Linked DNA regions of Candidatus Pseudothioglobus singularis PS1. The protein of the gene in region 1 interacts with the protein of each later gene in a pairwise test. Links are inferred from orthologs where the notes say so. Each region holds a gene or a part of one and is shown in the gene's direction. Other genes may lie near its edges. The genes, in order: eno and rpe.

The links.
Region 2: the proteins of eno (region 1) and rpe interact in binary tests that used the Escherichia coli proteins (3 or more experiments, as listed by UniProt). The link is inferred for Candidatus Pseudothioglobus singularis PS1 from one-to-one orthologs.

What each region holds. Positions count from the first base shown.
Region 1 is NZ_CP006911.1:1,214,129-1,217,390, forward strand. The notes cover bases 298-3,262. They hold eno (phosphopyruvate hydratase), read left to right. Parts: upstream 298-1,122; coding sequence 1,123-2,403; downstream 2,404-3,262. Other genes in these bases: dnaJ (molecular chaperone DnaJ), read left to right, coding at 298-1,049; W908_RS06175 (HlyC/CorC family transporter), read left to right, coding at 2,483-3,262. Also shown: more of dnaJ, read left to right, coding at 1-297. UniProt on the Escherichia coli protein: Catalyzes the reversible conversion of 2-phosphoglycerate (2-PG) into phosphoenolpyruvate (PEP). It is essential for the degradation of carbohydrates via glycolysis.
Region 2 is NZ_CP006911.1:23,308-31,127, reverse strand. Bases 448-3,195 are described here. They hold rpe (ribulose-phosphate 3-epimerase), read left to right. Parts: upstream 448-1,358; coding sequence 1,359-2,033; downstream 2,034-3,195. Other genes in these bases: W908_RS00130 (O-acetylhomoserine aminocarboxypropyltransferase/cysteine synthase family protein), read left to right, coding at 2,145-3,195; gpmI (2,3-bisphosphoglycerate-independent phosphoglycerate mutase), read left to right, coding at 448-1,347. In the rest of the region: more of gpmI, read left to right, coding at 1-447; more of W908_RS00130, read left to right, coding at 3,196-3,446; W908_RS00125 (alpha/beta fold hydrolase), read left to right, coding at 3,446-4,237; W908_RS00120 (3-hydroxyacyl-CoA dehydrogenase/enoyl-CoA hydratase family protein), read left to right, coding at 4,234-6,528; W908_RS00115 (long-chain-fatty-acid--CoA ligase), read left to right, coding at 6,540-7,820. UniProt on the Escherichia coli protein: Catalyzes the reversible epimerization of D-ribulose 5-phosphate to D-xylulose 5-phosphate.

The sequences.
Region 1 (3,262 bases):
CCAAAATAAAAAAAGCCTATAAGCGCCTTGCTATGAAATATCATCCAGATCGTAATGCGGATGACAAGGTTGGTGCAGAAAAAAAATTTAAGGAAGTCCGTAAAGCTTATGACGTTATCTCAAATCCGCAAAAAAGATCAGCCTATGATCAATTTGGGCATGCAGGTGTAGAACAAGGTGGACAAGGCTTTGGTGGTGGTAACCCATTCGGTGGTGCTGGAGGTTTTGGTGACATTTTTGGAGATATTTTTGGTGGTGGCAATTCAAAACCAGACAACAGAGGCTCAGACCTTCGATATGATTTAGAAATTGATTTAAAACAAGCTGCTGATGGCGATACAGTCAAAATAAGAGTCCCAAAAAATGATACCTGTGATACATGCTCTGGAAGCGGCGCAAAACCTGGAACTTCTGTTAAAACTTGTGGAAATTGTCGTGGAACAGGTCAAACGACTATGCAACAAGGTTTTTTCGCTGTCCAGCGTCCTTGCAATCAATGTAATGGGTCTGGTGAAAAAATTGAATCTCCTTGTGGAACCTGTCGTGGTCAGGGCGTTGTTAGGAATCAAAAAACTCTGTCTGTAAAAATTCCAGCAGGTGTAGACACTGGTAATCGAATAAGACTCAGTGGTGAGGGTGAGGCTGGCTTGCGTGGTGGCCCTCATGGAGATCTATATGTTCAAATTCATATCAAAGAGCATGCTATATTTGAGCGTGATGGGAATGATTTGTATTGCGAAGTTCCAATTGATTTTGCAACCTCAGCACTTGGTGGGTCAATTGAAGTGCCTACACTCAAAGGCAAGCTAAAAATTAACGTTCCAGCAGGCACACAAACCTCTAAACTTTTTAGGTTGAGAGGTAAAGGCATGCCAGCAATGAGGCATAGTGGTTCTGGTGATTTACTGTGCCAAGTCAAAGTTGAAACTCCTGTCAATTTAAACTCCAAACAAAAGAAGTTATTAAAAGACTTTTCAAACTCTTGTGAGGCCAAGCATCACCCTGAGTCTGACTCATTTTTTGGTAAAATGAAATCATTCTTTGATTAACTCTGAAACAATTTGTAACAAAGAATCAATTGTCCAACTATAAAATTTCTTTTTTTAACTTACAAATCTCAAGATGAAGATTCAAAAAATTAATGCGCGTGAAGTATTAGATTCAAGAGGAAATCCTACTGTTGAAGCTGATGTAACCTTAACTAATGGCATTGTTGGTCGAGCCATCGTCCCTTCAGGAGCTTCAACAGGCCAAAGAGAGGCTTTAGAGCTTAGAGATGGTGACAAAAATCGCTACCTTGGTAAAGGCGTTCTTAAAGCAGTTAAATTTATAAATACCGAGATAAATTCTGCTCTTCAAGATTTAGAAGTATCAAACCAAAAAATGATTGATCAGACAATGATTGATTTAGATGGCACAGAAACAAAATCCAGACTTGGTGCAAACTCAATACTAGCAGTATCTCTTGCGTGCGCCAAGGCAAATGCTAAATCCCAAAACCAATCTTTATTTCGTTCATTTAATTTTTCAAATTCTTTTCAATTACCTGTTCCAATGATGAACATTATTAATGGAGGTGAACATGCCAATAATAGTGTTGATATTCAAGAATTTATGATTATTCCGGCAGGTGCTCCCAGCTTCAAAGAGGCGCTTCGGTATGGCACTGAAATTTTTCATCATTTAAAAGCTGTCCTTGATAAAAAAGGGCTTAATACTGCTGTGGGTGATGAAGGCGGCTTTGCACCTGATTTGAAATCTAATGAAGAAGCGCTAGAGGTCATTATTAAGGCAATTAAAAGTGCTGGATATACTCCTGGAAAAGATATTTTTATTGGCATTGATGCAGCAAGCTCTGAGTTTTATAAAGATGGAACTTACAATTTAAAATCAGAAGGTTTAAAGTTAACAAATAGTGAGTTTGTTGATTATCTTGTATCATGGGTCAAAAAATACCCAATTATCTCAATTGAAGACGGTATGGATGAAAATGACTGGGAGGGCTGGGAAATGCTTACTCATAGATTGGCAAATTCTGTTCAACTGGTTGGTGATGATCTTTTTGTAACTAATAGTGAGATTCTTGCAAAAGGAATTGATAATAATATCGCAAACTCAATACTTATTAAAGTAAATCAAATTGGTACGCTTACTGAAACGTTTGACGCGATGAAGATGGCGCTTGAGGCAAATTACACGTGTGTGATGTCGCACAGAAGTGGTGAAACTGAAGATACAACAATCGCTGATCTGGCAGTTGCGACAAGTTGTGGTCAGATTAAAACAGGATCCTTGTCTCGCTCTGACAGATTAGCGAAATATAATCGCCTTCTCAGGATTGAAGAGGAATTAGGAAGCATGGCGGTCTATCCTGGCCTTAATGCTTTTGATAATTTACGATAGTAGGCATACCTGCTTGTTTTAGTCCATTAAGTTGATTTAAGGTTAAAATATAACCTCATTGACTATTTTGGGTGACTGATTGGAATCACTGTCGACTTTTTGGCTAAGTTTTATACTTTTTATTCTTATTATTGCTTCGGCATTCTTTTCCGCATCAGAAACTTCGATGATGGCGCTCAATCGCTATCGACTCAAAGCTCTAAGTGCAAAGAATAATGCTCAAGCCAAAAGAGTAGAGAAACTTCTAAACAAAATTGATTACTTGATTGGAGGTATTTTACTTGGCAATAACTTTGTCAACATACTTGCAGCAAGTATTGCAACTCTTCTCTCTTTAAAATTATTTGGAGAGGGCTCAGTCATCGTTGCCTCATTAGTTCTGACTTTGGTCATTCTAGTATTTGCAGAAAATACGCCAAAGACTTTTGCAGCCAAAAATCCTGAAAAAATTGCATTACCTGCGTCTTGGATATTAGAGATACTGATAAAAATTTTCAAGCCTCTAATCTATCTAATATCGATCATCTCTAAATTTATTTTAAAGCTACTTGGACTTAAAAATGTTAGTAAAGATATTTTAAATTCTGAAGAGCTCAGAATGGCTGTCAAAGATTCAAAATCGCAAATGTCAAAGAATTATCAGAGCATGTTGCTCAATATTATTGATCTTGAAAAAGTTAAAGTTGAGGATATTATGATTCCGCACCATGAGTTAGTTAGTGCCGATGCCAATGATGATGAAGAATTATTTGAGCAATTTAAACGAATTCAACACAACCGTCTACTTCTTTTTGAAGGATCAGAAAACAATATTATTGGAACAATACATATGAGAGATATACTCAATATCTATGCCAAA
Region 2 (7,820 bases), 1.2 Mb from region 1 along the record:
TCTGAAGTAGGTCACCTAACAATTGGATCTGGAAGAATTATTGAACAAGACTTTACTAGAATTGACAATGACATCGACTCTGGTGAATTTTTTAACAATAAAACTCTTTGTAAAGCTCTAGAGCTGGCGTCTCAAAACAATAAAGCTGTCCACATTCTTGGCTTATTATCGGATGGCGGCGTTCACTCTCATCAAAATCATATTTTTGCAGCACTTGAGCTTGCCAAACAAAAAAACTGTAACCAAGTTTATTTTCATGTCTTTACCGATGGTCGTGATACCCCGCCAAACAGCGCCTCAAAATATATCGAACAACTAGAATCTAAAATTTCAGAAACAAATGTTGGAAGAATCGTCTCAGTAGTTGGCCGCTTTTATGCAATGGATAGAGATAACAGATGGGAGAGGGTTGCTCAGGCTTATGATTTAATTTCTGGAGAGAAGGCTGAGCGCTCTTCAGAGAGCGCAATAGAGGCCATTCAACAGGCATATAAATTAGGTGAAAATGATGAGTTTATAGCTCCAACATCAATTGGTGAGGCCGTTAAAATCAATCAAGATGACCTTGTAATCTTTATGAATTACCGAGCAGACAGAGCAAGAGAAATAACGCTTGCTCTTACCTCTAGAGCATTTGATGAGTTTAGCCGAAAACATTTTGTGAAGTGCAATTTTATTTGTCTAACAGAATATAAAAAAGACCTTAATCTAGAGTGTGCTTATCCGCCAATTTCAGTTAAAAATACCCTTGGTGACTGTGTCTCTAGCTCTGGATTCAATCAACTAAGGATTGCTGAAACAGAAAAATATGCTCATGTTACTTTTTTCTTTAATGGTGGCGAGGAAGAAATCCTGCCTGGAGAAGATAGAAGGCTCATTCAATCGCCCAATGTCAAAACATATGACCTTCAGCCAGAAATGAGCGTATATGAGCTTACCGATAATCTTATTTCTGCGCTAGAAGAAAACAAATATAAGCTAATTGTATGTAACTTTGCCAATACTGATATGGTTGGCCATACTGGTAATCTAGATGCTGCTATTAAAGCTGTAGAAGCGGTTGACAATTGTCTCGGCAAAATATACAAAGTGGCCTCAGAGAATGCTACTGAGATTTTGATCACTGCTGACCATGGAAATGCAGAGCAGATGGTTGACTCTAATACTCAGAAGAGCCATACTGCTCACACCACAAATCCAGTGCCATTAATTTATATTGGAAAAAAGAAAGCCTCACTACTGGGGCCACATCTTGGTACACTTGCAGACTTGGCACCAACACTTTTAGCCCTCATGGACATTAAACAACCCGCTGAGATGTCTGGCCAAAACCTTTTAATTGAGTAACGGAGATAATCATGAAACAAGACAATTTTATTGCGCCTTCAATTCTCTCTGCAGATTTTGCCAAACTTGGCGAAGAGGTTGATAACGTTTTAGTTGCGGGTGCTGATATAGTGCATTTTGATGTGATGGACAATCATTATGTACCCAATCTAACAATTGGCCCTTTAGTTTGTGAAGCGTTAAGAAGCCATGGTGTAACTGCACCAATTGACGTCCATCTCATGGTCAAACCTGTGGACAGAATCATCCCTGACTTTGCTAGTGCTGGCGCCTCGTATATCACCTTTCATCCTGAAGCTTCAGATCATGTTGACCGTACGATTGGCCTGATTAAAGAAAGCGGCTGTAAAGCTGGACTAGTTTTTAATCCAGCCACACCTCTTCACTATCTAGAGCATACAATTGAACAACTCGATATGGTGCTGCTAATGTCCGTTAATCCAGGCTTTGGAGGACAATCTTTTATCCCTCATACTCTAGAAAAATTAAAAGCTGTCAGAAAACTAATTGACTCTCATGGCCTGGCAACAAGGCTTGAGATTGATGGCGGAGTTAAGATTGACAACATTAAAGAAATAGCCTCTGCCGGTGCTGATACATTTGTTGCAGGGTCTGCTATTTTTAATACTGAAAACTACAAAGCGACAATTGATGAAATGCGCTCAGAGCTGGCTTTAGCAAAGTAGCTTTTTATTCGCTTAAAGCTTTCAATTTTCGAAAGTAAATTCGCGTAATTTCAAAACAACTCTACAATTAGTTGTGAGAAAATATTGGTTTGTTTTCTAAAACTATTGCTTATGGGTAAGTCTTCCTTTTTTGGGCCTGAAACTATTTCGCTTCACACTGGGTATCAACCAGACCCTTCGTTTGGTAGTCGCGCCGTCCCGGTTTACCAAACAACATCTTATGTCTTCGAAACTGTAGATGATGCCGCTGCACTCTTTAACATAGAAAAAGGTGGTCACATATATAGCCGTATGACTAATCCAACAGTGGCTGTTTTAGAACAGAGAATTGCTGCACTTGAAGGGGGCGTTGGAGCAATCTGTACGGCTTCTGGAATGAGCGCCCTGTTTGTAACATTTGTAAGCTTATGTTCAGCTGGTGATCATATTGTAAGCGCCTCACAAATTTATGGGTCAACAGCGACCCTTCTTAAACACACACTTAAACGGTTTAACATTGATTGCACTTTTGTTTCTATTAATGATGAAAAAGCTCTTAAATCTGCCATTCAAGAAAATACAAAACTTATTTTTTGTGAATCGATTGGCAACCCTGGGCTTGAGGTTTCAGATCTTCCAAAAATTTCAAAAATAGCTCATCAAAATAGCTTGCCGCTCATAGTTGATGCAACTTTTTCAACGCCTATCCTTTGTAAACCTTTTGATCATGGCGTTGATGTTGTAGTTCACTCTGTGACTAAGTGGATGGGGGGTCATGGTGTTGCCGTTGGAGGAGTCATTGTTGATGGCGGAGCTTTTGACTGGGGCTCCTCTAAGAAACACCCTGTCCTCACTACTCCATACGAGCCATTTCATGGAATAAACTTCTGGGAGGAGTTTGGACCGTCAGCTCTTTCAATGAAAATTAGAGCTGAGTCTATGCGTGACTTTGGCCCTGCAATGAGTCCTCATAGTGCGTTCTTACTTCTCCAAGGAATTGAAACCCTTAGTCTGCGAATGAATCAACATGTAAAAAATGCGCTAAAACTTGCAAAATGGCTTCTTGAGCAATCCGCAGTTATGTGGGTTAATCATCCTGACTTGCCCGAAAATCCTACCTATGAAATTGCAAAAGCACTTTTCCCTAATGGTGCTGGATCAATGCTATGCTTCGGTGTTAAAGGAGGAAGAGAGGGTGGAGCAGCATTCATTAATGCTCTTAAATTATCTTCAAATTTAGCAAATGTTGGTGATTCTAGAACTTTGGTTTTGCATCCAGCTAGCACAACTCACTCTCGCCTTGATGATGAAGCGATGAAGGCTTCAGGCACTAGTCCTGACTTAATTCGAGTTTCAGTTGGAATAGAGTCTGTTTCAGATATTATTAATGATTTTAAAATCGGCCTTAAGGCAGTAGAAAAGACAACTTCATAATGAACATTGTTGTTGAGGGAGTAAATATATTTGCAGCAACTGGAGGATGTGCTTTTGACCCAAAAAAACCGACAGTGGTTTTTGTTCATGGAAGTGGGCTAGATCATAGATCATGGGCTCTTCAGTCAAGATGGTTTGCCTTTCATGGTTACTCAGTATTTGCGCCTGACTTTCCAGGTCACAGCCTGTCAGAAGGAGAGCCCCTAAAGTCAATAGAGAGCATGGGTAAATGGCTTGTGAAAGCTATCAATCATTCTGGTGCAGAATCTGTACATCTTGTAGGTCACTCTCAGGGCTTTCTTGTTGCTTTAGAAGCTGCAACGTTACTGGGAGAAAAGATAAAATCCCTAACAGCAGTTGCTAGCGCCTCGGCAATTCCTGTTAACGAGTCTCTAGTCGAAACTGCCAAAAAAAATACGGAAGAAGCTGCTGAGATGCTTTTGAAATGGGGCTTTGGATCTCTATCTCATTCAGGCAGTAGTGCCATTCCTGGAATGCAGCCGATAGGTATTGGACGACAAATCATGTCAAAGAATCCATTAGCTGAAGACCTCTTGGCTTGCAATAACTACAAAAATGGAGCTAACTGTGCAAAAGCAATTAAAGTGCCCTCAAATGTAATTCTGGCAACTGAAGATAAAAATACTCCTTACAAATTTGGACTAGAGTTAGCAGAGCTGCTGGGTGCAAAGACAACAACCATTTCTGGTGCTGGACATATGCTCCCTATAGAGTCGCCAAAGAGTACTTTAGATGCTATTAAAACATTCATTTTAAAAACAAGCTCATGAATAAAATTAAAAAAGTTGGCGTCATTGGCGCCGGAACAATGGGGGCTGGTATTGCTGGCCAAGTAGCAAACGCTGGCATAGAGGTGTGGCTTCTTGATCTTCCTTCTGATAGCGATAATGTTAACAGCTTGGCGGAGAGAGGCCTTCAAAGGCTCAAAGACCCAGATATGCCAGGGATTATGAGCAAAGAGGCCGAACAGCTTATTAATCTTGGAAACACCAGAGATCATTTTGATGAACTCAAAAATTGTGACTGGATTGCTGAAGCTGTTGTAGAAAGGCTTGATATAAAACAAGCGCTCTATCGGCAGCTTAATGAAAGCTGTAAAGACTCTACTATAATCACTTCTAATACCTCTACTATTCCGATTAGTCTTCTGACTGAAGGCATGCCAAAAAGCTTTTGTGAGCGTTTTGCAATTACTCATTTTTTTAATCCAGTTCGCTTCATGAGACTTCTAGAACTAGTTCGAGGTGAGCAAACTAGACAAGACGTTATGGACACACTTGATGTATTTTGTGAAACGATGCTTGGAAAGGGGGTTGTCCCTTGTCTCGATACGCCTGGCTTTCTTGCAAATCGAGTTGGTGTTTTTGCAATTCAGTGCGCCCTTCATAAGGCATTTAAATATAATCTCTCCCCAATAGAAGCGGATGCTTTTTTTGGAAGGCCCCTTGGTTTACCCAAAACTGGAGTATTTGGACTTTATGACTTGATTGGCATCGACCTTATGGCTGATGTTGCAAAAAGCCTGGAAAATATCTTGCCCGAAAACGATGCTTTTCATAAATTCGCATCGCCAATAGAGTTCGTCTCTAACATGATTGCTAATGGCCAAACTGGGAATAAAAATGAACAGGGTTTTTATAAGCAGGCTGGAGATGAAAAAAAGGTTATCGACTTTTTAAGTGGAGACTATGTTGATCATGAGAGACTGAAAACACCTTTGTTGGAAAAGGCGGAAAAAGTTGGTGTAACTGCAATTATCAGCGATGAAAGTAAATACGGCCTCTTCATTTGGGAGGTTCTCTCTGAGACTTTATGCTATGCAGCCTCATTAGTGCCAGAAGTTACTGAAGATCTTGCCCAAATTGATGATGCTATGAAGCTTGGCTATAACTGGGTTAAAGGGCCATTTGAACTTATTGATGAGATAGGTATCGATTACTTGGTCAACAGGCTTAAAAAAAGCGGCAAAGATGTACCTGACTTCCTTTTAAGTAGCTTAAACAATAAGTTTTATAATACTACCAATTCAGTCTTAAGTGTTCTATCTCCATCTGGAAAGCTTAGCCCAATTGTTAGGCCAAAAGGTGTTCTTAGGTTCTCTGAAGCAAGACAAACACTAGTGCCCATCAATGTTAATGAGTCTGCTAGTTGGTTTGAATATGAGGGTGCGGCCATAGTCGAGTTTCATTCAAAAGCAAATGCACTTGACAGTCAAAGCTTAGATATGATTTCTGAAGCAGTTACTTACTCAGAGAAAAAAGGACTTAGAGGTGTAATAGTACACAATGACTTTCAGCATTTTTCTTGTGGTGTTAGCCTTTGGAGTGTTAGAGAATGCTTTGAAAAAAATGATTTCGATGGGCTTGATGCCTTTCTTACCTATTTTCAAAATACAATGCTTCAAATGAGAGACTCGAAACTTCCTGTTATTGCTGCGCCAGTGGGTATGTCTATCGGAGGTGGATTTGAAGTTGTGTTGCATGCTGACCATGTAGTAAGCCACGCCAACTCTGTGATGGGCCTAGTTGAGTCTTTTGTTGGAGTTGTGCCAGCAGGAGGTGGGTGTAAAGAAATGCTTTATCGATGGACTGAAAAATTAAACGATACGCAAAAAGGGGCTTGGAAATCATTTATGAATATAGGCCTGGGTAGAAAAGCTAACTCGCCTCAAGAGGCTGATGCATTAGCTATGCGAAGGGCTGATGATGTATTTCAGATGAATCGTGATCGAATTTTAAATATTGCCCTTTCAAAACTTGACGACACAAAAAAAGCTAGCCAAAGGAGCCCACTTGCCTTATCAGGCGCTGAGCACTTCAAAGAAATGCTAGAATGGCTTGAGGTTAACAACAAAAAAGGAATGCTTACACCGCATGATGTCACTGTTGGAACCGAGATTGGCCGAATAATGTCTGGAGGTGACTGCCCAGCAGGCACTGTTTTTTCTGAACAGGAAATTTTAGATGCTGAGCGCTCTTCTTTTATCACTCTTGCGCAAACTCAAGAAACTCAAGCAAGAATTGTGTCCATGCTAGATAATGGCGTTACTCTAAGAAATTAACAGTTAAGGCTATGAATAAAAATCCTGCTAATTTTGTACCCCTTACTCCTATCTCTTTTTTACATAGAACTGCAGATATCTACGGAGAGCATCAGTCTGTTCTCTATGAAAATAGGTCTTATACCTGGAGAGAATCTAGAGAGAGGTGTGTTCGAATTGCCTCCAGTCTAAATGGTCATGGTGTCATGCCAGGAGACACCGTTTCAGTGCTCGCATTCAATACACCAGAAATGTTTGAGTCACATTTTTCAATTCCTATGGCGGGTGCAATTCTAAACACGATAAATATCAGGCTTGACGCTCCAACTATCGCTTATATTTTTGATGATAGCAATGCAAAAATGCTCTTTGTTGATAGAGAGCTTTATAGTGTTGCCTCAGAGGCACTAGCTATAGCCTCAGTTAGTCCAAAGATAGTTGTAATAAATGATTCTTTTGCCAGCTCACAGCCGGACGTCTCCAGTGAAGCAATAGACTATGAATCTCTTGTTAAAAATGGAGACCCTCTTTATAGCTGGACAATGCCCAGCGATGAGTGGAGCCCGCTCTCACTTAGCTACACCTCTGGAACAACAGGTAAGCCCAAGGGCGTGGTTTATCATCACCGTGGTTCGTATTTAATGAGCATGGGCACTGTTGTTGGCTGGAACCTTCCTAATCATCCTGTTTACTTATATTCTGTTCCATTATTTCATTGCAATGGTTGGGGACATGCCTGGACAATGGCCGCTCTTGCTGGGACCATAGTTTGCCTCAGGTCTTTTGATCCTGAAAAAGTATTTAGTTTGCTTGATGAGCACCGAGTCACTCATTTTGGCGGGGCTCCAATAATGCTTAATATGCTTGCCAACGCCTCTAAAGAGATAAAAAAATCATTTAAAAGAGAAATCAAGGTAATGACTGCTGGCGCCCCGCCTCCCGCGAAAGTTTTAGAAAGCATGATGTCGTTAGGATTTAACGTTATGCATGTCTATGGGCTGACAGAAACATATGGACATATTCTTCAAGCAGCTCCTCAGGCATCATGGCTCAATGAAAGTCCAGCAGAGCTTGCCAAACTAAGCTCCAGGCAGGGTGTTAGGTTTCCGATGACTGAAGATGTTAGTGTAATCGATCAAGAGACTGGTGAGCGCGTTCCTCACAACGGTGAAGCTATTGGTGAAATTGTGATTCGCTGCAATACTTGCATGATGGGCTACTGGAATAATCTTAAAGCCACAGAGGAGGCGTTTGCTAACGGCTGGTTTCATAGTGGTGACTTGGCAGTAATTCATAATGATGGCTATATCCAA